3 regions of the Pseudovibrio sp. W74 genome follow, and region 1 is predicted to be linked to each of the others. Evidence: riboswitches for the same ligand, from Rfam matches in the RefSeq annotation. Region 1 holds a riboswitch; each other region holds the start of a gene.
What was found. Region 1 has a riboswitch for cobalamin ahead of PsW74_RS07955 (TonB-dependent receptor). Riboswitches for the same ligand answer to the same signal wherever they lie in the genome.
Positions count from the first base shown of each region.

Region 1 (7,478 bases):
ATAATCAGAAAGACGCAGCGCGGTCTTTGTCGCAATCACTGAGTTACAGCCATGGGCGATATTGGCAAACGGACCGCCATGGATAAAGGCAGGGTTGTTCTCAAGTGTCTGAACCAGATTAGGTCGGAAGGCGTCTTTAAGCAGCGCAGTCATCGCGCCATCGGCTTTCAGGTCCCGGCAGTAAATCGGTGTCTTATCTTTGCGATACCCAATCAACAGGCGGCCTAAACGCTCCTGAAGATCCTGCAGGCTTTCAGCAAGGCAAAGTACGGCCATCACTTCAGAAGCCACGGTGATGTCATAACCAGACTCGCTCGGGAACCCGTTGCTGACACCGCCAAGGCCAGTGGTAATGGAGCGCAATGAGCGGTCATTGATATCGACCACCCGGCGCCAGACAATCCGGCGCTGGTCAATATTCTCTGCATTGCCCCAATAGATGTGGTTGTCGATCATCGCAGAAAGCAGGTTATGTGCAGCAGTGATTGCATGCAGATCACCTGTGAAATGGAGGTTGATATCCTCCATAGGCACCACCTGCGCGTAACCGCCACCCGCAGCTCCACCCTTCATGCCAAAGCAAGGGCCTAACGAGGGTTCACGCAAGCAGATGGTTGTTTTCAGCCCGATGCGATTGAGCGCGTCGCCCAGGCCCACAGTTGTTGTGGTCTTGCCTTCTCCCGCTGGTGTTGGGGAAACAGCTGTCACAAGTATGAGTTTACCATATGGATTGCTGTTCAGTTCTGGCATCTCATCCAGATTAACCTTGGCTTTAAATCGGCCATAAGGTTCAAGAGCGTCCTCCGGGATCTTCAGATTTTGAGCGATGCGCGCAATGGGTTTCATGTCTGCTGCACGGGCAATTTCAATATCTTTCATGGAAAATCTCCAGATTAGAACGTGTAATCAAATGAGCCGGAGAGAGCGTCAAAAACGCAAATCAGGCAGGAACAGCAATGTAATCTCTACGTAGAATCTCTACCGAATGCACCTGCAAAGTTCAAGATTGAGGTAGGGCACTTGAAACTAACTTAGTTAACGGTGCTCATCTGTGTTTTTGCTGAGATGTGAAATATTATTACCTGAATAGCTGTTGGTCTGTTCTAAAATTCACCAGACTGCGCTTGCGCGGCAAATCCAAGAGCAGTAGAGCTGGTTGGCTTTTATAAACAAACTGCGCCGTGCCGTAGTTTCGTCGGTTAGGTCACCCCATGTTTTTATTTGAAGTTGCCGCGCTCGGTGCCGCTGCCACCTGGGCTATTGGTGGTCTCATTTCAGCAAAGCCTGCAGCACACCTTGGAGCCATTGGCTTCAACTGTGTGCGTATGTGGTTTGTTGTGGTGTTTCTGGGTATCTATGTCATTGCAACAGGCACATGGAATACGGTTGATTCAAGCCACGCTTCTCTCATCTTTCTCTCTGGCTTTGTCGGCATCTTCATGGGGGACACTTTGTTGTTCCTCACGCTCAATCGTATGGGGCCGCGCCGCACAGCCATCCTGTTTTCCATGAACGCACCCATGTCAGCGCTTCTCGGTTGGCTATTTCTGTCAGAGGAACTGTCATTTCAGGCACTTGTTGGTATCTCATTCGTTCTGGTAGGCGTTATCCTCGCCATTGCGTTTGGAAAGCGCAAAGACCAGCTTCATAAATGGGAGGCGATTAAGGGACCTGTTGCCATTGGTGTCCTCTTTGGCACGTTGGCCGCACTTTCCCAATCAGTCGGGTCAATCATCATTCGTCCCGTTATGGAAAGTGGAGCAGATCCCGTCGCCATCTCGCTTATGCGCTGCACCATTGCAGCCTTTGGTTTGCTGGTGCTCTTTTACCTGCCGGGCCGTCCATTCAGACTGGCGAACCCAATCAACAAAGAGATTGTCGCACTGGCCTCTTTGTCCGGCATGCTTGGCATGGGTATCGGCATGACGTTGATCCTCTATGCGCTGAGTGGCGGAGAGGTTGGCATTGTTTCTACCCTGTCTGCAACCACCCCAGCGATGATGCTGCCTGTTCTGTGGTGGCAAACCAAAGAGTTTCCTGCCATTGGGGCATGGATTGGTGCACTCCTCGTCATTCTCGGCTGTGCTTTGATTTTCATGAGCTAAACAGATGATAAGGCAATGATGCCGCCTAAGCACCACAAGCAGGTGCGACCTTAAGTGGCCGCATCGCAAGATCTGGTAGCGTGGCCGCATCAGCAATTTCTGTGAGTTTTGCAGGCAATTGGTCGAATTTTATCAAGTTCGCTATTCAGCCAGTTGACGAAAGCCCATGAAATCTGATCAATAGCCGGGCATTTGGTATTTTTGTCGATTAGATAAAAATGAAAAGGGAACACGGTCCAATTGGAAAAGCCGTGGCTGCCCCCGCAACTGTAAGCGTAGAGTTGTTGCTCACACATGCCACTGACGCAGCTGTTTAAAGCAGTGTTGGGAAGGCGGAGCAACAGTAAGGACGCGCAAGCCAGGAGACCTGCCAGATGCAGTCACTCACCCACGGCACGGGGCGTGCTATGGGGCGGTATTCCGTTCAGGTGACATTCACAGTGCGTCTGAGCGGTAATGAATCTGACTTTACTTCAAAAGGTTAGAACCAAGTTTCTTCAAAGACGCACAATGCAATCAACAGCATGGCATCCGTCATGGATGCTGTGAATGATGGACCAAACTCGTGCGTAACACATCTTGGATCGCAGCTACCCTCAAATCCGGCGTAGCTCTCTCAGCTCTCCTCAGCTCAACTCTAATCTCCTCCGCAAACGAGACCGAGCTTGACGAAATCATCGTCATCGCCAACAGAACGGAAACCGAAGCTGGCAAAGTCGGCTCCACTACCCACGTTGTCACCGAAGAAGACCTAAAGAACGACGGCGCTATGTTTGTCTCTGAATACCTGACAAAGTTGCCGGGTATCTCGTTCTCGCAAAACGGCGGAGCGGGTAAAACAAGTGCTTTGCGCATTCGTGGAATGAGTGGTTATTACACGAAGATTTTGCTGGATGGTGTCGATATTGCTGACCCGTCTGGTACGCAAGTTGAAGCTCGCCTTGAGCATGTCCTACTTGATGATGTTGAGCGTATTGAAATCTTAAAAGGCTCGCACAGTGCATTATATGGTGGCCAAGCGGTGGGGGGTGTTATCAATATCATCACCAAACGCGCTGCGCCGGGCACCGTGAAGCATAATTCGGCCATCGAGGGCGGCAGCTACGGAACCGTCAATGCTGCCTATGGATTTCAGGCGGCGACTGAAACAGCAGATATCGCAGTAAATGTGCAGCGCTACCATACTGATGGGTTTAGCGCGCAAACCCCAAAAAGTGACACAGCAGATGAAGATGGTTATGAGAACCTGACCTTTTCTGCAAAAGGTTCAGTCGATGTCACAGAGGCTCTGAACCTATATTTTGTTGCTCGCGGTACGGATGGTCACAGCGAGTTTGATGGATATAATAACCCTGATGCACGTAATGAACAGGACTACCGCCAGTATATAGGCAAGCTAGGTGCTAATTTTGCGTGGTTAGATGATAGGATGACAACTGACGCCTCATTCCAGTTAGTCGATACAACGCGCAAGTATTACGGTGACAATCCAGGGACTTACAAAGGCGATCGCTACAAGTTTGATGTCCTCAATACCTTCGATGTAACAGACGAAATCACGCTGAACTTTGGTGGTGATTGGATGCATGAGGACTACGCAGAATACGGAAGTAGTCGGATCTTTGGGGGTTTTGTTGAAGCTATGGTCGACCCATCAGATGAGCTAAGCCTTTCTCTTTCATCACGTCTGGATCATCATTCTCGTTTCGGAACATACTGGTCTGGTCGCGCTACAACGTCCTACCAGATTATCGAGGGGACTCGTTTCCGCTCAAGCATTGGCAATGGCTTCCGTGCGCCTGCCTTGAATGAGCTTTTTGGCAAATGGGGCCCTAATCCAGATCTGAAGCCAGAGACAAGCGTGAGCTTTGATGCTGGCGTCGATCAGGAGTTCTTCGACGGAAAACTCCGGTTTGGCGCTACTTATTTCCACATACTTACTGAAGACCTTATCAAATATAGAGTAAATCAGTACGTACAGATCAACGGCATGTCCCGAAGCCAAGGTGCGGAGCTGTCTGCTAACTGGGATGTTCTCGACAATCTGAGCTTCAATGCTGCCTACACTTACACATGGGCTGTTGGACCAGACAAAAAACGCTTGGTGCGTGTCCCTCTGCATGACGTGAATGTAGGCGCGACTTACAAGCCTGTTGATGTGCTGACCCTCAATCTCAATACCAGTTACGTCTCCGGAATCGAAGATGACGGTGAGCTCGACGACTTCGTTCTGGTCAATGCAAAAGCTGCTTATCAGTACACCGAGAATCTGACGTTCCATGTCCGTGGTGAAAACTTGCTGGATCAGGATTATGAGCGGATCAAAGACTATCAGACACCGGGTCTTTCCGTTTACGCTGGTCTTACTGCCAGTTTCTGATTAAGTATGCCGCTCGGTGAAAGCTGAGCGGCATCTTGCAGGGGATGGCTCTGCTCGGGCTGTCTTCCCATGTCTGTATGCCTCTCAAAAGGTCGAAATGCGAAATAAGATCAAAAAGATCATGCAAATGGCGTTTCTGATGGCTCTGGCAATCAGTCCTGCTGTTGTACGCGCGGACCAGAGCGAGGCGGAGGCACCCCGGCGAGTTGTCTCCATGAACCTGTGCACCGACCAGTTTTCCATGCTGCTGGCAGGCAAAGAGCAACTTGTATCAGTCTCCAAACTAGCGTCTGACCCAACGCTCTCCGTCATGAGTGAAGAGGCAAAGGCCTATCCGGTCAACTTCGGTGGGGCAGAAGAAATCTATCTGATGAACCCGGATCTGGTGATCGCGGGGACATACACAAACCAAACCACAGTCCAGATGCTGCGCGGTCTCGGAATCACGGTGGTTCAGGTGCCGCCCGTTCGTACCATCTCAGACATCGCCAAAGAGCTACGGCGTCTCGGTAAGATATTGGGACGTGAACAACAAGCTGAGGCACTCGCACAGCAGTTCACCTTTGAAATCCGGCAGCTAATCGATGCTCAGCCAGCTGAACGAGCGCGGGCAGGGGTCTACTACGCCAATGGATACACGGCGGGAGATGGCAGTCTCGTTAATGAGCTGATCACCACCGCTGGCCTGCAGAACATTGCCAATAATCTGGGTTTGAAGGGCACGAGCAAGCTGCCCTTGGAACTGCTGATCCTTGAAGCCCCGCAGCTGCTTGTTGAGGGCACTCAGTTCTCAGATAAACCTGCATTGGCTTTTGAACTCCTCGCTCACCCAGCCTTGAAGCGCACGCTCGGCAACAGTGGTCGTGTCATGGTCGAAGACAAGTACACCATTTGTGGCCTGCCGTTTGTGACGCAAGCTATTGGTAAACTAGCCAAACAAGCCACCAAACTAGGAGCGCAAGCCGAATGACCAAGCATCCGGATGCTCCGTTGATCACGGTTCTGTGCCTGATCGCAGCTATTCTGTTTGTGACCTCGCTCATGATCGGCGCTGCTGATTTGACATTCATGCAGCTGATTAAAGCAGCATTCGCCGCAGAAAAAACGCCCGTTTCTATCGTCTTTTGGGAAATCCGCGTGCCGCGCGCCCTTCTGGGCTTGATCACCGGCGCAACGCTAGGCCTGTCCGGTGCTGTATTGCAGGGCCTCCTGCGCAATCCCTTGGCGGAACCTGGTTTGATCGGCGTCAGCTCCTCCGCAAGTCTGGGCGCAGTCATTGCTATTTACACTGGGCTGACAATCACTATGCCCTTCGCACTGCCAGCGTTTGCACTGCTCGGCGCAGCGATTGCAGCAGTTTTGTTGCCCATGCTGGCGGGCGGGCGAGGGCAGACGCTGACACTGATCCTTGCAGGCGTTGCGATCTCAAGTATCGCGACTGCGCTCACGTCATTGGCACTCAATCTGTCGCCTAACCCGTTTGCAGCTATGGAAATCGTGTTCTGGATGCTTGGCTCGTTAAATGACCGGTCTATGCAACATCTTTACATCATTGCGCCGTTCATCGTGATCGGCTGGAGCCTCTTGCTCATCACAGGCAAAGGCCTCAATGCGTTGTCTCTGGGTGAGGAAACTGCTCATACCATGGGCGTGTCTCTGCCCCATCTGCGTTTTTGCGCCATTGTGGGAACAGCGGCCAGTGTTGGTGCTGTGACAGCTGTGACTGGAACAATCGGTTTCATCGGCCTCATCGTCCCTCATCTGCTGCGTAAAATGGTGGGCGGAGAACCTCAGCGCCTACTGCTGCCAAGTGCCATTGCAGGGGCTTGCCTGCTCACGCTTGCAGACATCACAGTGAAACTGTTCGGCCCACAATCAAACCTTAAGCTCGGAGTGCTGACGGCAATTGTCGGTGCGCCGTTCTTCCTTTGGCTGATCATCAAACAACGCAGGGCTTTGATCTGATGCTGCTTCAACTCAAAGACCTTTCCGTCAACTACGGTCCCAAAAACATCCTGTCCTCAATCAATCTGGAGATTGGTAAAGGTGAGATCGTCGGGTTGATCGGCCCCAATGGCTCAGGCAAATCCACACTGATGAAAGCCATGGTCGGATTAATCCCGTCTTATGGAGAGATCAGCTACGACAACCAGCTCCTCAAAAGCATCTCTGCCAAGCAACTCTCCAAGCATGTTGCTTACATGGCGCAGGAGCGTGACGTGGCGTGGGATTTGTCTGTAGAACGCATTTTGGCTTTGGGTTGTGAAGCTATTGGTGGCTCCGTGCGGACGCTCAAACACAAGGCGGAACTGGAAGAGACGATTGCAAGTTTGGGGCTGGACGCAATCAGAAAAGCTTCAATCCTACAGGTGTCTGGTGGAGAGAAAGCGCGTGCTCTGCTTGGCAGGGCCTTGATGCAAAAAACACCACTGATCATTGCGGATGAGCCAACGGCAGGACTTGATCCGGAACACCAGTTGGAGCTGCAGGAGATTTTTCAAAAGCTGCAACAACAAGGTACATCCATGCTTGTCAGCCTGCATGACTGGACATACGCAGCGCGCCTTTGCACGCGGCTCGCGATGTTAAAAGAAGGAAAGCTGGTCGCGTATGGTACGCCAAAAGACGTGTTGACCGAAGAACGCGTGCAGGATGTTTATCGTGTCAAAGCCCATATTCTGCAAACAGAGCAGGGGCCTGTGATCACCCCCACAACACGTTTGTAAGAAGACCTTCGATTATTCGGGTGCAAGGCTCTTACGGAACATGCGATCAAGGTATGCCGCAGCCTCTTTGAAGCGGTCCTTGGACTTATCTGCCGGAAGCAACGTCTCCACCTGACTGTCAAAGTCAGCGTAATGCTGGGTCGTGGACCAGATTGAAAACAGCAGGTGGTACGGATCTGTCTCGGCGATCTTGCCCTCATTCATCCAGCCTTGAACAACGACTGTCTTCTCATCCACCAGTGACTTCAAGGGGCCAGCAATCAGAGA
Region 1 covers NZ_LMCJ01000008.1:372,635-380,112, reverse strand. The annotation lists gene PsW74_RS07965 (formate--tetrahydrofolate ligase) at 1-879, opposite strand, end outside; gene PsW74_RS07960 (DMT family transporter) at 1,212-2,105, shown strand; cobalamin riboswitch at 2,282-2,495, shown strand; gene PsW74_RS07955 (TonB-dependent receptor) at 2,671-4,485, shown strand; gene PsW74_RS07950 (ABC transporter substrate-binding protein) at 4,583-5,455, shown strand; gene PsW74_RS07945 (iron ABC transporter permease) at 5,452-6,450, shown strand; gene PsW74_RS07940 (ABC transporter ATP-binding protein) at 6,450-7,211, shown strand; gene PsW74_RS07935 (TetR family transcriptional regulator C-terminal domain-containing protein) at 7,224-7,478, opposite strand, start outside.

Region 2 (7,478 bases), on a different contig from region 1:
TTTATGGCACCAATATAGCCGTTTTGAGGGGCTACAGCCTTAATTATGCGTTCATCTTGCAGTGAAGAAGCGTGAACTACTTGGTTTGGAGTGGAAGTTAAATTTCAGACCTCACTCCTACCCCTCACGCAAACCTGTAAGAGATGCCAACAGATTGTGTCGCACTCTCAAACACTAGAAATTCATTTCGCCCGCAACCTCTGAATGAGTTATGCTTTGTGCAAGTGGGAAATTCGGGAACGATGATATTCAAAGGTCTTTCTAAAATGGCTGTTATTGCAATTCTTCTGGTCGCGCTTGTGGTTGGCGTCACTGCAAAACTTATTTGGCAAAACTCCAGAGTGCCGGATTATGTTGGCGTGCAAGATGGTCAGTTTGCGGCTCTGCCCAACTCCCCCAATGCCGTCTCTTCTCAAACAGAAGACACAGCCCGCCGTGTGGAGCCTTTGCCCATGCTCTCCTCCTTTGAGATCACACAGGCAGCTCTCACCAACACCTTGCAGGAGATGGGCAAGAACAAGATCAGCAAGGTGGAAGGATCATACCTCCACGCCGTCTTCACAAGCTCAAGCATGGGTTACAACGACGATGTGGAGCTCTGGATCGATGAAGAAGCAGGCGTCGTGCACTACCGCTCTCAATCCCGCGTTGGCTACAGCGATATGGGCGCCAACAAGGCTCGCTACGAGCGTTTCAGAAGCATTTATTCCACATTCACCGATGTTGAGAATTGACTCAGAGGCAACTAACACACCTGTGAGTTTCGCAGAGTCAATATCCCCTTGAAATGACTCATGAATCTACCCGACTTCATACAGCGCACTGACTCTGCGGGAGATAAACCGCAGAAACATTGAGACTCACAAAACTGTAAGTAGCCAGTGAGTCTGAAGCGGGCCAGGAGGCAGCCTACTTGCTGCAGTGGCTCTGGCATTTGAAAAAGATGAAGCTCGGGTTCTTCTGCAGCTTCTCATAGTGGATTGGAGATTTTTCCTTCATCTCGGCAGCTGGCATCCCTTCGCGCAGGTCCACAACACACATTCCGGCAGCTGAGAGCCACCCAAACAGCATGGAGAGTGGGCGGCGATAAAAACTCACCTTCACCGGCATACCAATGGTGTTCCATTCCTCCGTCACATGTTCCTGACGCAGATAACTACCGCTTGGAGAGCACTGTGCATCCACCAGCGGATGATGGGTTGAGAACACGAAGTAACCACCCGGCTTCAACACGTTCCCGATGTCTCTGAAAAGCTTGTTCAGGTCCTCGACGTAATGGATCATCAACGGACAGATCACGATATCAAACGTGCCTTCCAGTTTCTCCGGCAACCCATTAGACAGGTCAGAGGTGTAGCACTTTACGTTGTCGTCCAGCTTCTCTTTCACCAGCTTCAGCATCTGCTCGGATTCATCAATGCAGGTTACATCAGCTCCGTGATCATAGAGAAACTGCGCATACACGCCGGGGCCGCACCCAAGATCCAGCACCTTCAGCCCTTGCAGCGGTGGCAGCATGCCAAGCAGGGTGGGGCGCTCTAAAAGAGCGTTGTAGATGTTCTCCTGAATGGCCTCATCATACTGCTCGGCAAAATCGCTATACAACCGAGATGTCATTCACGTACTCCGCATCAAACACATGTTCCCGAACAAGACCTCTGATCAACGCCTAGGAATATGCGACAAAACCATAATTAAAAGCAGCCGAAACCAACCGGAATAAAAGTAAATACCTTTCAAAATCCGTGTTTCTGCCATGCTGCCAGATGGGCCTTGTATGAGTCTAACGCGAAAAAACTGTGTCGTGGTGACGGCAAGCTCAAGCTCATATCACAGCAACTACGAGATGCCGGAGTGCTTGAAAAGCGGCAGACCTACCGCTTTTCTCTCAATAACCAGATAAAGAAGACCCCGCCAACAAGCCCGGTGATAATGCCAATCGGCGTGTCCTCCGGCTTCATCAGTGTCCGCGCCGCCACATCCGCGAGCAGCAAAAAGATTGCCCCGAACAATGCTGAGACCGGGATCAGGCGCCGATAATCACCGCCCACAAACAACCGCACAATATGAGGCACCATAAGCCCAACAAACCCGATCATACCCGAGAACGCGACCATAACACCGGTAATCAGAGCCCCAATGACAAAGGTCTCCAGCCGGAATGCACCAACGGAGATGCCAAGCGTGGTCGCTGTCTCATCGCCAATGGTCATGGCGTTGAAGTGCCCGGCCCGCAGCCACAGCCAGACCCCGCAAAGGACCAGCACCACCAACGGATAGATAAGGTGTCCCCACTGCGCCAGACCTAACCCACCCAACATCCAGTAAACCACACTGTGCGTTGCCCGCGGGTCTGCCAGGAAGATGAGAATGTTCGCGCCTGCCATCAGCACAAAGCTCACCGCCACACCGGTCAGCACCAGCCGATCTGCACTGGTCGCACTCGTAAACTTCGCCACCCCAATCACAATAAGTGTCGCCCCAAGAGCACCCAAAAACGCCAGCAATGGCACGGTGAGCATCCCCAAAAACAACCCCGTATGCAGCAGAGCCAGCACAGCACCAAACGCACCACCAGCTGAAATGCCGATTAGGTGCGGGTCCGCCAGCGGGTTGCGGGTGACGGATTGAAGGCAAGCTCCCACGATGGAAAGCCCGGCCCCCACCATAATCGCCAGCAGCGCACGGGGCAGGCGGATTTCCCAGAGAATGCTCTCCCGCCCCAGCGACCAGCTCGGCTCAATCGTCCCCGGCACCAGTTTGTTGGCAAGAACACCCCATACAGTCTCCATGGAAATGGAAACCGCCCCAACGGAGACCGCAAGGCAAACAGAAAGAACCAGCGCAGCCAATCCCACGCAGCAAATCTGCAGCAAATGATGAGAAGAGCCCTCTTTGGAGGCTACAACAACGCCGGTTCCTTCGCTCATTGTTAGTTACCCCAGAATGCGGTTGCGAGTTTCTTGATCGCCTTGATGTTCCGTGGGCCCGGAGTTGCTTCAGCATATTCCAGCGTCACGAACCGGTCATTCTTCACCGCATCCATATCCGCAAAGGCGGGGTTGTTGAGCATGAACTCACGCTTCTGTGCAGCAGTCACTTCGCCGTAGTTGATAATCACGATCACTTCCGGGTTGGTCTCAACCACAGCCTCCCAGTTCACGCGCACCCAGCTCTTATCCAATGTATCCGTCACGTTGGTGCCGCCAGCAGCCTCAATCAGCGCGGTTGGCATCCCATAACGACCAGCAGTGAACGGAGAATCTTCACCTCCGTCATAAACAAACACACGCAGAGGTGTGTCAGCAGCCTTCAAGCCAGCTTTGAACTGCGCAAGGTCTTCGCGATAAGCCTGCACCAACGCTTCCGCCCGCTCTTCAACATCAAAGATGCGGCCAAGGTTCAAAAGATCATTGTACATGTCATCCATGGAAACCTTTGGCTTCTCGCCAATATGGATGCAGCTCTCGGTCAGCTCATAAACCTTGATCCCGAACGGTGCCAAAGTTTCCGGCGTAACTGGGCCGCCAACCTTCATGCCGTAATTCCATCCGGCAAAAAAAAAGTCTGCATCAGCCCCAATCAACACTTCTTTGCTTGGGTATTTGGGAGCAAGCTCCGGCAATACAGCCACCTGGTCTGTCAATTCAGCATCCAGCGTTTTCCAGCCAGAAATGCCAGTGTAACCCGCCATGTTGTCCTGCAATTCCAACGCCAGCATCATCTCGGTGAGATTGGAGTCGTTGGAAATGGCCCGTTGCGGAACACCATCAAATGTGACGGTGCGGTTACAGCTCTTGACGGAAACCTCTGCCAGCGCAGCAGAAGAGGAAAGCAGCGCCACAGCCAGCGCCAAACCAAGTTTTTTCATGAAAAAATACCCTTAAGAATGAAGATCGAATGTCAGAAGAGAGTGTTGTCGGTCCATCAGCTGATCGCGTGTCGTACGCACCTGAAAAGCCTTGGAAACCAAAGCGGGGGAGAGGATTTGCTCCGGCGCCCCAAAGCCAAGCATCTGCCCGTGGTCCAGCAACAGGATCTGGTCACACACCTGCGCCGCCATGTTCAGGTCATGCAAACTGGTGATGATCGTCAGATCCAGCTCTTCAATGAGCTTCAGAATTTCCAGCTGATGGCGAATGTCGAGATGGTTGGTCGGCTCATCCAGAATGAGCAGCTCTGGCTCTTGCGCTAACGCCCGCGCCACCATCACCCGCTGTCGTTCCCCGCCAGAAAGCGTGCCAAACAACCGCCCGGCCAACCCGTCCAGCTGCAAAGCGCGGATAGCACGGTCCACCACCTGCCGGTCGCGCTCGCCAGATGCCGCCAGACCGCTGCGATACGGTGTGCGCCCCAGCTCCACGATCTCACGCACCTTCAGCGCAAAGTCCGTTGGCTGCTCTTGCAACACCGCCGCCACCCGCTGCGCCGTCACTTTGGCGGAGAGGGACCAGATGTCATCACCACCAACGCAAATCTGCCCGCTCATCGGCTTGTTGAACCGATAGAGCAGCCGCAACAACGTAGACTTGCCAGCTCCGTTCGCGCCAACCACGCCAAGCACTTGGCCCGCAGCCAGCTCAAAACTCAATGGCTGCAAAACCAACGAACTCTTACGATCAGGTGCCCACGAAACATCGCGAACAGAAACAAAAGCCGCGCTCATGCCAAAGCACCCTTGCGCAGCTCAGCCCCAATCAACCAGCCGAAGGTGCCTAAATGATGAGAAACAGGATCCAGCATTGTACCAACCCACCTGAGTGAAACGCTACACATCATAAATGTAACGTTATAACGTTACATTGATTGTCGAATCCTGAGGCAAAAGTCAAGCGCACGCGCGCGTCGACTATCAGCGGTTCGCAAAACGATCCGGGATAAAGTTTAAGTCTTGAGGAAACAGGTAACATAACGCCCTCCGCGCAACGGCAGGGGCAAACAGAAACCGGATATGTGAGAGGCTTGCGCCAATGCAACCATTATGGCCTCCTCCGGGACGCCCCGCCCGGGTTGAAGTGAAACATAATGGCAGGTCTCCTGACTCGCGGGTCTGTGTTCAGCCAGCCTTCCCGGATTTCTCCAGTGGCATGCTTGGCGTCGCTCGCCGCTTACAGTTGCGGGGGCAGTCACGGAATTAGCGCCTGTTGGCTACACTTCACCGTGTTCCCTTTTAATCCCGAGGCCTTTCGCACCTCAGAAACCATAGGCCCGCATACTGAATTTTGCAGACCTCAATTGCAAGCGCTTTCGAGAATAGACCTGAGGTGCTGTTGATAGCAGCTATCACCACACCAAAGTCACCCCGCACTAGATGCGGGACTTAGAGCCACGAGCTCATTTGCTCCTAGCTCTTTCGCAACCCGTTCTTGATAATCTCACTATGCATCCAGTGGGTGTCACTCTGTACGTGATCTGCCCGCACATACTTGGCCATATGTGTCGTCATGTCAGGCTCTTGGAATGCCTCACTGGTTCGCACGACAAAGCCCTCCTGCTTGCTCAGGTTGAGCCCGTTCAGCACTCTGTCAACGCTTGCTTGAGTGAAAACGCCCCTGTGCAACACCGGAACAGGAGCAATGCCCAGCTCTGAGAAACGGTCCAGCGTCGCATCCCAACTCTGTGTGATGCCGCCAACAATCCATGCAAAACCTAGAAAGTAAGTAGGCAACCTGTCATAAGCGACGGAATGACGGGCAAACAGATACTCACCGACGATCCGCTCATCCTCAGCAAGACACGGCGAAATACCTGCCGCAAAAGCTTTCATCCAATCACGTGATGGATGATACCCACTGTCAGGGCTACGCGCATGGCATCCACTCTGCAGGATAGTCGTGTTCTCGCCGTCCATCTTCTCGGTAAAGACGACTTCTGCCGCGCTTTCCAGAGCCGCCAAATCCCGCAGGATCTTGTCATCGCTCATTACACCGGGAGAGCTGGGTAAGTGATAGGTGCGGCCATACTTCTTCATCGATCCCGCAGCTCCTTATCTTCAAAGCGAATAAGGGAACTCCGATTATAATTCCTATGCTCATTGAGCCAGGACACCGCCCCTTCTTCTTATCGGGTGGTGATTACAAGCTTTAACGAGCAACCACAACCACCCTCCGTCTTCCCGGACAAGCGCAGCGCAGATCCGGGATCCAGAGCAATACGCTTAGGCATAAGCCACGACACAAACACCTTGCTAACCCCCGCCATCCATGTCCCTGTCAAAACTACCAGTTTGACAGAGTAATTGCCTCATCCCATCCTCATGCATGAAGCGCACAAGTCCTTTGTTATGGGCGGGAGGGTGGTGAATAGAATACCCTTTCGAGGGGAATAAACTCGCCTGTCTGTTTGCAGGTTTCTAGCCTCCCGCTCGCCAAAGAGTTCTCACTCCACCCTCGTCTTCCCGGACAAGCACAGCGCAGATCCGGGATCCAGAGCGACATGCTCAGGCATAAGCCACGACACAAACACCTCGCAAACCACGTCATCCACAACCTTGTAAAAACTGTCAATTTGACAACCGCTGGTTTTCATTCCACATTCATCTGTGAGGCTTCGAAACCTCTCCAAACAGCGGTTACCGCTCCCGTCGACTAGCGGATTTTTTGTGCCTGCTTTATAGGTAGCGCGCAAATCTATTGCTATGAGCGGGAGGGCGGTGAATACAATACCTTCTTCGGAGGGGAATAAACTCGCCTGTCTGTTTGCAGGTTTCGAACCTCCCGCTCGCCAGCGGGCCGTCGAAAGCCTTGTTGTCGCGCGGTTGTTCAACACCCTACTTACAGAGGGATTGAGAATGATCGACTCCGCATGTGCCTGTGGCACCACAAATACTTTCCAAAATGAAATTGACGAAGTCATCGTCGCTGTCTCGGATTTGCAGAACCTCTCGTATATTCAGCATCTTGTGCTGACAGAGAGAATGCAGCACTCCAGTGAGCGCGATGCCCTGTTCACTCTGCATCACGCCTTCCGCGATCGCCTCGAAGCGCTCAAGAAAAGCTGCGGAATGTTAGAGCGAGTCGCTCATCCGCAGCCAATAAACACAAAAACTCCGCTTCCTGATTAAGCCGTGCAGCTCTTTGCTCGCTGGCACCCTCCCGAAAGCCCCATCGGTTTTCGATCAGGGAGATGCACAGGAGCAAAGAAAAAAGCCAGCCTCATAATAAAGGACTGGCTCACAAAATGGCTTGATCGTGCAGCGCGCTCTACGTGATCGGTACCCCTGACCACGCAGAGCTCGTTCAACAGCACTGTGATGGGTAAATGGCACAAACCCGTGCCACTTGCCTCCGGTACCAATGGCGAAACGCAAATCCACCCCGCATCCTCGCCAAACGGTGCCCTGCTGGTCTGCGGCAATACCACCCCGCCGCAGGCCAGCGCCTCCTTAAAAATACCAGTGCCAACAGTAGTGCGTCTATCCCATGAAAAATCAGGGGTAGCATTCCTTATACCGCCCCACCTACTGGATCCCGCATCAA
Region 2 covers NZ_LMCJ01000007.1:59,199-66,676, forward strand. The annotation lists gene PsW74_RS06040 (DUF1499 domain-containing protein) at 267-734, shown strand; gene PsW74_RS06045 (class I SAM-dependent methyltransferase) at 910-1,617, opposite strand; gene PsW74_RS06050 (iron ABC transporter permease) at 1,875-2,930, opposite strand; gene PsW74_RS06055 (ABC transporter substrate-binding protein) at 2,933-3,871, opposite strand; gene PsW74_RS06060 (ABC transporter ATP-binding protein) at 3,884-4,666, opposite strand; cobalamin riboswitch at 5,010-5,220, opposite strand; gene PsW74_RS06065 (RNA ligase family protein) at 5,345-5,971, opposite strand; gene PsW74_RS06070 (hypothetical protein) at 6,791-7,063, shown strand.
Region 2: another riboswitch for cobalamin. It lies ahead of PsW74_RS06060 (ABC transporter ATP-binding protein); the one in region 1 lies ahead of PsW74_RS07955 (TonB-dependent receptor).

Region 3 (7,478 bases), on a different contig from region 1:
AGAGCACGTGGTTACATTCCACGATAATACCGTCTGTCGAGATGGCCAGGCCTTCGAATGCACCTTCTGCAAATGTGGCGAGTTTGCTGAGTTCTTCCTGCTGCTTACTGTTTGATGTTTCGCTGATTTTCCGCCGTTTCTCGTCGCTCTGAAGCTTGTCGAGGAACGTGTTGAAGAGCGAAGCGAGGCGTTCTTGTGAGTCACTGTCCCGTACCGGCAAGCGCTCATCCAGCTTGGCGTCATGCCAAACCAACTTACCGATCAGATTCTCCATCTGGCTGATGGTGCTGACAATCGGCGTTTCATTCAGATCAATTTCGTCGGCTTTGCGGAACTGCTTTGCAAATTTGAAGGCCGTAAACAGGATTAGACCTGACAAGAAGGCCCAAAGGATGGTCAGTAAAGCTCCAACTGCCTGAAGTATAAGGTTATCCAGACTGAACCCAGCCAGCGCATGGTCTGCTGGTAGTGCGGTTGTGAAGCCGAAAAGGCCAATGAGAGAGCCAATGCCAAGGCTGGTGTAGTAAATGATGACTTTGTGGGTCTTTGACCTTGCATAGATAATGCGGGCGACTGCTATAGAAGCAGCTGAGGCCGTCAGAGCAATAAGTGCGACGCCTGCAACCGTCAGATGCTGGGCATTTCCGAGAACGGAGGACAAGCCGCCGATCATGCTCAGCAAAATGGTTGGGTACATGACCTTGCGCGGTGCGAAGAAGCCGAGGGCGACTCCCAATAGTACCGAGACGCCAGTTGCGACAAGGACGTTGAAGATTGCGCTGCCCAGCTCTCCTGAGTAAATGCTTGTGTTACCGACAGAAAAGCCAATGCCGCCAACGGCCATCAGCGCCGCGCCTGCTTTGATCTGCAGCACATTGTAGTTTTGTGTGTTGTGCAGAATGTACTCAGGTAACGCTGGTGAGTTTCTTAGTCCGGTCACTAACATGCCGGAAAAGGCTACGAAGGTTGCGAGCAATGTGACTACGGTACCGCCGCCAATCTGCTCGAAACCAACTGACAGCACGGTGTTTTGGCTAATCGGATGAAGCAATAACCCTTGGACACCCTTCAGGTAGGCAGGGTAGATGACCCCGCCGATTGAGAGTGCGAGAATGATCGTCGCACGCAGTGTCAGCTGATGCGATAGAGGCAGATAAGCCAGAACTGCGATCATCGCTGCCATTGCTGCGTGGATTGCAGCAGCGTGGATGTCCCCCTGTGGTCTGAACTCCACTTGAGACTGCCAGAGGATCAATTGTGCCGTTACATCAGGCAAGTTCAGCGTTGTGTCGATGAGCAGGCATGCTGCTGAACTGATGGCGATGAGGAGAAGGGCACGGTTGAAAAAACGGGTCGCCCGCATACGCTCCTGAACAAACAAGCTGGAATAGACAATTAGTATTCCAAGAACACCAAGCGCGAACAATCCAACAGACAATATGGTCCATAGGTTCTGCTGCTGAGTGAGCAGTTCAGCTTGATTGAGCTGATTGTGCAGGCCACCTGTCGCAGGATCGAAAATCGACGCATACGATGACGCTGACATGAAGTGTATCGATAAACCAATTAAAACGAAAAGGAGCAATACAGGAAGTAAGAGGGCTCGAAAATGCATTTGGGTACCCCAGGAAATTCCTCGGCATAATTGTTTGAAATTATTGCACATTTATTAAGAATTCTAGGGATGAACCGGGTTTAATTCTAAAAAGTATCGAAAAGTGCGGTGCATATGACGTTTATCTGACACTTCCAAAGCAAATTTATGAAAATTGTAAGTAAATGTTTCGTTTAGTGAAATTCTTTATATACGTGAATACTCGTATTTATCTTCAAGTTGAGAGGAAAGAGGGACGGGCTGTCAATTATGATTCTCTTCTCTTTTCACGACAGCATTTAGTTCATTTTTTATGGGCAATTGATGTGCATTGTAGTTCACCATCTTGCTGAAACAACTTTCAGGTGGTCTTGAACGATGCAGTGGTCCAGCTTGTTTTTATACTCAGCGGTTTCGGTTTTGCAGCCAACTGGTGGTGAGCGAGATAACATCTTGCCGAGTTGGAGCTCAACCACAGCGCGCCATGGTATCGTAGAAAGCATTGAGCGTATGGCTCGGGCTGGGAGCCCTGAATATGTGAAACTCGATGACCGTGTTGCTGTTTTGGTTGGCGATGGGGCTTTATGGAGCGACGCTCTGGCTGGCGCGGACAATGAAGTGACGCCACCTGAAGCTGGCGACAGTTTTGGAAGCTTTGCTGTTTATTCTGAGAGTGTACGTGCTCATCTGTCATTACGCGGGCCAAAGGCTGTTGGTGCAACGTATAGAGAGTTCGCTTTTCAGCCTCTGAAAGAGCTGGTGGGCTTTTTAAAAGAGCATCACTTTCAGATTTGGGTTTTAAGCTTTGGAGACCATGAAGTAGACCGCACAATGGCGGAGTTGAATTACGGACTTCCGAGATTTCGGGTTATCGAGGTTACTCCCCACGCAGCGCCGATGTCTTCTACCGACCTTGCCCGAACTATCTGGGAGAGGATAGGAACAGCACCCCAGATTTTTCTTGGACGATCTCACAGTGATCTTGGCTTGCTGAAGCTTGCTGGAAAAGGTGAGGGGGTGCTTAAAATCCAAATTTCTGCCAGCCAAAATGCTTCCACTCAGACACCGGATTCAACTCCCGATGATTCTGGAGAGCAGCAGAACTCCTGGAGCTTTGTGGTTTCTCCTGAGGAGCATTGGCTAAGGAAATATTCGTGGCAGGCACCTTCGGAGAGAACTTATAGCAAGAACTAATAGAAAATACTGAGACTTTCGTTGCAAGCTGCACGAGATATATTTGATCTATTCTAGTTTTAATCGATTGAAAATCTGAGTGCTTTTGTAATGTTGAATAATATCCGATGTTTCTGAGGTAATTTTATTTATTTTGATGAAGATCAATGAAGAGGTGGGGCACTCTGATATTTCTAAATACAGCTTCGGCTGGCACTCGGATGGGGGAGTGTCAACTTTCTTAAAGGCGTGTACCAACGGGTACACGCCTCTTTTTTTGCCTGCAGCTCTGGCGGGTTACAAGGGCCGTTGCATCCCTCTGATTGTTGCTTATCCCAACTGCCTCTTATTTCTAGTTGTGTCTTCTCTTGTAATTTAGGATATTCCCGCTGTTGGGTTCTGTAGAAGCCAAGCTTCTTGGATGAAAAGGGAATGCGGTAGGGATGACCAAAGATGGGCCTGAACCGCAGCTGCCCCCGCAACTGTTACGTGGTGCGTTCTTCATAAAAGCCACTGGAGATGATCTCTGGGAAGGCGGAGGACGCAAAAGCCATAAGCCAGGAAACCTGCCCGACACGACATAAACTCATGACCGCACGGAGGGTGCGAAGAGGAGCATATTAAATGCATATTGAACCGGGTTACGTTTCCGCCGCCAAGGTTATTGCTGCCAATGCAGGTGCCGTTGGCGTTATTGTCTGGGGCTGCAAAGAGCAGATTTCAGAATTCCTGAAAGAGCCGTTCACACCGCTGAAAACGCTATTGGCTGCGGTTTTCTTCTCCATTTTCATGCAGAGCTTCCATATGTCTGTTGGAGCATCGGAACTTCACTTCGTTGGTGCGATGGCGATGTATCTGACGCTCGGGTTTACCCCTGTTCTGCTTGGGTTTGCCATTGGCTTGCTGTTTCAGGCGCTCGCCTTTGATCCGCAGGACATGTACCACCTTGGCGTCAACAGCTTGTCTTTGATGTTGCCGCTGATTGCTGTTCATTACCTGAGTGGCCGTGAGCTGTTTTCGAAGGAACTGACCAAGCGTGTGAGCTTTGCGCAGATTCTGAAGTTAGATGCGATGTATTATGCTGGCGTGACCGGCATGGTTGGCTTCTGGTTGATGATTGGGGAAGTTGCCACGCCGTTTACGGCATGGGCGCAGTTTGCCCTGTCTTATCTGGTAATTGTTGCGTGTGAACCATTGGTCACCTTCATTGCAGTGAAGGGGCTCAAGGCCGTTGAAGACAATGCGATTGTTCGGAACCTGACAGTGGTTCCGCAGCTGAAGCTGGCGTAAATTTTTACGAGCTTGTTTGTTATTGGGGCGGCAGAGTAAACCTGCTGCCCTTTTTCTTGCGTGGAAGTGACCAGGTGTTGTCGTGAAATTCTCCGTTTGAGGAGAAAAAGCGACGGATTTGATCATCGCTGAAGTGTTATGGATTGCCCCTTGGCGCTGCTTCCACTATGAGTGCTCTCCAGAGATTTCATTGTTTACACAGATCAGGAGATGCAGGCAGTCCATGGCGCGCCAGTTCATCTATCACATGCACGGGGTCTCCAAGGCCTACGGTGCAAAAAAAGTACTCGACAATATTCACCTGTCTTTCTACCCGGATGCGAAAATCGGTATCCTTGGTCCAAACGGTGCAGGTAAGTCTACTCTTTTGAAGATCATGGCTGGTCTTGATAAAGAGTACACCGGTGAAGCATGGGCTGCAGAAGGTGCCAAAGTTGGCTACCTGCCGCAGGAACCAAAGCTGAATGAGGACAAGACCGTCCTTGAAAACGTGATGGAAGGTGTTGCGCACAAGCAGGCTCTTCTGGATCGTTATAACGAACTGATGATGAACTACTCAGATGAGACAGCCGATGAAGGCGCTCAGCTGCAGGACATCATTGATGCGCAGGATCTGTGGAATCTGGAAAGCCAGGTTGAGATGGCAATGGAAGCGCTTCGCTGCCCTCCATCCGACTCTCCTGTAAATAACCTTTCTGGTGGTGAGCGTCGCCGTATCGCGTTGTGTCAGCTGCTCTTGTCTGAGCCTGACCTGATGCTGCTTGACGAACCAACCAACCACCTTGACGCTGAGACCGTGCACTGGTTGGAACGCCATCTGCGTGAGTTCAAGGGTTCAGTGCTGATCATTACCCACGATCGCTACTTCCTTGACAACGTGACTGGCTGGATTCTGGAGCTCGACCGCGGTCAGGGCATTCCTTATGAAGGCAACTACTCCACTTACCTTGGTCAGAAAACCAAGCGTATGGAGCAGGAAGGCCGTGAGAACATGGCTCGTTCCCGCGCTATCAAGCGTGAGCAGGAATGGATGGGCATGACGCCGAAGGGCCGTCAGACCAAGTCAAAAGCCCGTATCAATGCTTATGATGCGCTGTTGACTGCTCAAGAAGAGCGTATGCCTTCTATTGAGCAGATCCTGATCCCTGTTGGTGAGCGTCTGGGTAACAATGTTATCGACGTTCAAGGGGTTTCCAAAGGCTTTGGCGATCGTTTGTTGATTGATGATCTGACCTTCAAACTGCCACGTGGTGGTATTGTTGGTATCATCGGTCCAAACGGTGCTGGTAAGTCAACACTCTTCAAGATGTTGTCCGGTCAGGAAAAACCAGACAGCGGTGAAGTGGTTGTGAGTGACCGTGTGCACCTTGGTTATGTGGATCAGTCCCGTGATAAACTGGATGACAGCAAGACCGTTTGGGAAGAGATTTCCGAAGGTGCTGAAGTGATCTATCTCGATAAGAAAGAGATCAACTCACGCGCTTACTGCTCCTCCTTCAACTTCAAGGGTGCTGGACAGCAGGCGAAAGTTGGCGACCTTTCCGGTGGTCAGCGTAACCGCGTGCATCTTGCCAAGGTTTTGAAGTCAGGCGCAAACGTTCTTCTGCTCGATGAGCCGACCAACGATCTTGACACCGAAACACTTGCAGCTCTGGAAGATGCGCTTGAGAACTATGCTGGTTGTGCCGTGGTTATCTCGCACGATCGTATGTTCCTTGACCGTCTTGCAACGCACATGCTGGCCTTTGAAGGTGATAGCCACGTTGAGTGGTTTGAAGGTAACTTTGAAGACTACGAAAAAGACAAGGTTCGCCGCCTGGGTGCACACGCTGCAGACCCAAGCCGCATCAAGTACAAGCCACTTACTCGCTAAGTCTAGCTTGCTTATTGATTTTGAGGACGGCGGAGCAGTGATGCTCCGTCGTTTATTATTATTGTTTTACTTTTTGTCTTTCAGATCCAGTGCATCTGCAACAGTTGAGATCCATTCTGTTGCAAGATCAGGGCTTTCGGGTGATTTTGCAAACTGCCAACCCATTGCGCCTCCAAACTCTTGTTCTGCCTTGTTCAGAGGATCGATGACATATTCAACTAAATCTTCTGCGGGGATATAGCCATTGTTCGCGCTCGGACCGGCGTTACCCTTCGCTGTCGGTTTGCCCACCAGTAGCTTTTCCGCAGGGATGCCTGCTTTTTGAAGGCCAACGATGCTGGTGGATTGAGGTGGGTTGCCTGTTGTACCTGCAACCAACCGGGTTTCATCAGCTGGGGTGTCGCCGACCCATGGACTGTTGTTGTAATACTGAATGTTCAAGTAATCGATGACGTCGTGTGCCTGTTCCATTACCTTCAAGTATGGGCCGCCGTACCAAGTGGGGTCCAGATATGGTGGTTGGGGAGCGTGTGTGATGATGCTCTGATCAGATGGTAAGGCTGCCTTGAGCTTCTGGGAAAGAGAAACCAGAAAGTTCACTGCATTATAATGGTCATCGCTTACAATTGCCGCAGAGTCTTCCCAGTCGATATCAATTCCGTCAAAACCGTTGGTTTTCACAAAATCAGCAAGTGCCGCGACAAAGCTATCAAGATTGTCGTTACATTCTTGCCAAACTGCAGTGACAAAGTCAGCTCCGCCAAGTGCGGCAAGGACTTTGAGGTCTTTTTGCTGAGCCTCTTTTACGGGCGTGCTACCGTTTGGAGAAGCTTTTATAGCTTGCCCCATAGGCCAGTCGGCTGTTAGATCGCATTTGCCATTTGTAAAAGTGGCTCCGCTGATAAATGCCTGAATGCCAATAGTACATTCTGTTTCTGCAAGAGCCGGGAGCGTTGCGTAGGAGTTGTCTGTATAGATGACAAGCTGCTTTTTAGTCATTCTTGCTTTTCCTTTTAATGCGCAAGGTTACGCAAACAGGACGGGCATAGCTGGGCTTCGTGAGCTGCTGTTTGGGCTCAAGGAGAAAGCGTGAAGACAGACTAAAGAGTTTATTAATGTGCTTCCCGATAGTTCAATCGAATTGCTGCTAATTCAGTGAGCGGAGTTCACAAACACTGGGTATTTGTCTTTCGTTTACGCATCTAATGCATATGTACTATTCATGCTTCATACGTAGATATGCTGATGTGACGCATGCGCGTGAATGTTAAATTGATGTAAGTCAACTCTGTGTTCTTCCCCCATCAATCAATAACGGGCACTGTAATGAGCGATACAACTCTGTCTTCTGCTGAAGATCAGCAGGATAATGATCCACTCTTCTTCAAACTTCTTTTCCTTGTTCCAATCATCGGTTGGTTGTTCAAAGATGCTGTGTATGGCAACAGCGAAGCAAAATACTATTTCTGCGCGAACTTCTTTGTTGGCTGGGGTTTGGCAATTGCATTCTTCGGGTATGCTGCGATCATCATCCCTGCACTGTGCCTT
Region 3 covers NZ_LMCJ01000024.1:87,294-94,771, forward strand. The annotation lists gene PsW74_RS18040 (EAL domain-containing protein) at 1-1,546, opposite strand, end outside; gene PsW74_RS18045 (hypothetical protein) at 1,973-2,788, shown strand; cobalamin riboswitch at 3,145-3,356, shown strand; gene PsW74_RS18050 (energy-coupling factor ABC transporter permease) at 3,392-4,057, shown strand; gene ettA (energy-dependent translational throttle protein EttA) at 4,281-5,930, shown strand; gene PsW74_RS18060 (glycosyl hydrolase family 18 protein) at 5,997-6,929, opposite strand; gene PsW74_RS18065 (hypothetical protein) at 7,257-7,478, shown strand, end outside.
Region 3: another riboswitch for cobalamin. It lies ahead of PsW74_RS18050 (energy-coupling factor ABC transporter permease); the one in region 1 lies ahead of PsW74_RS07955 (TonB-dependent receptor).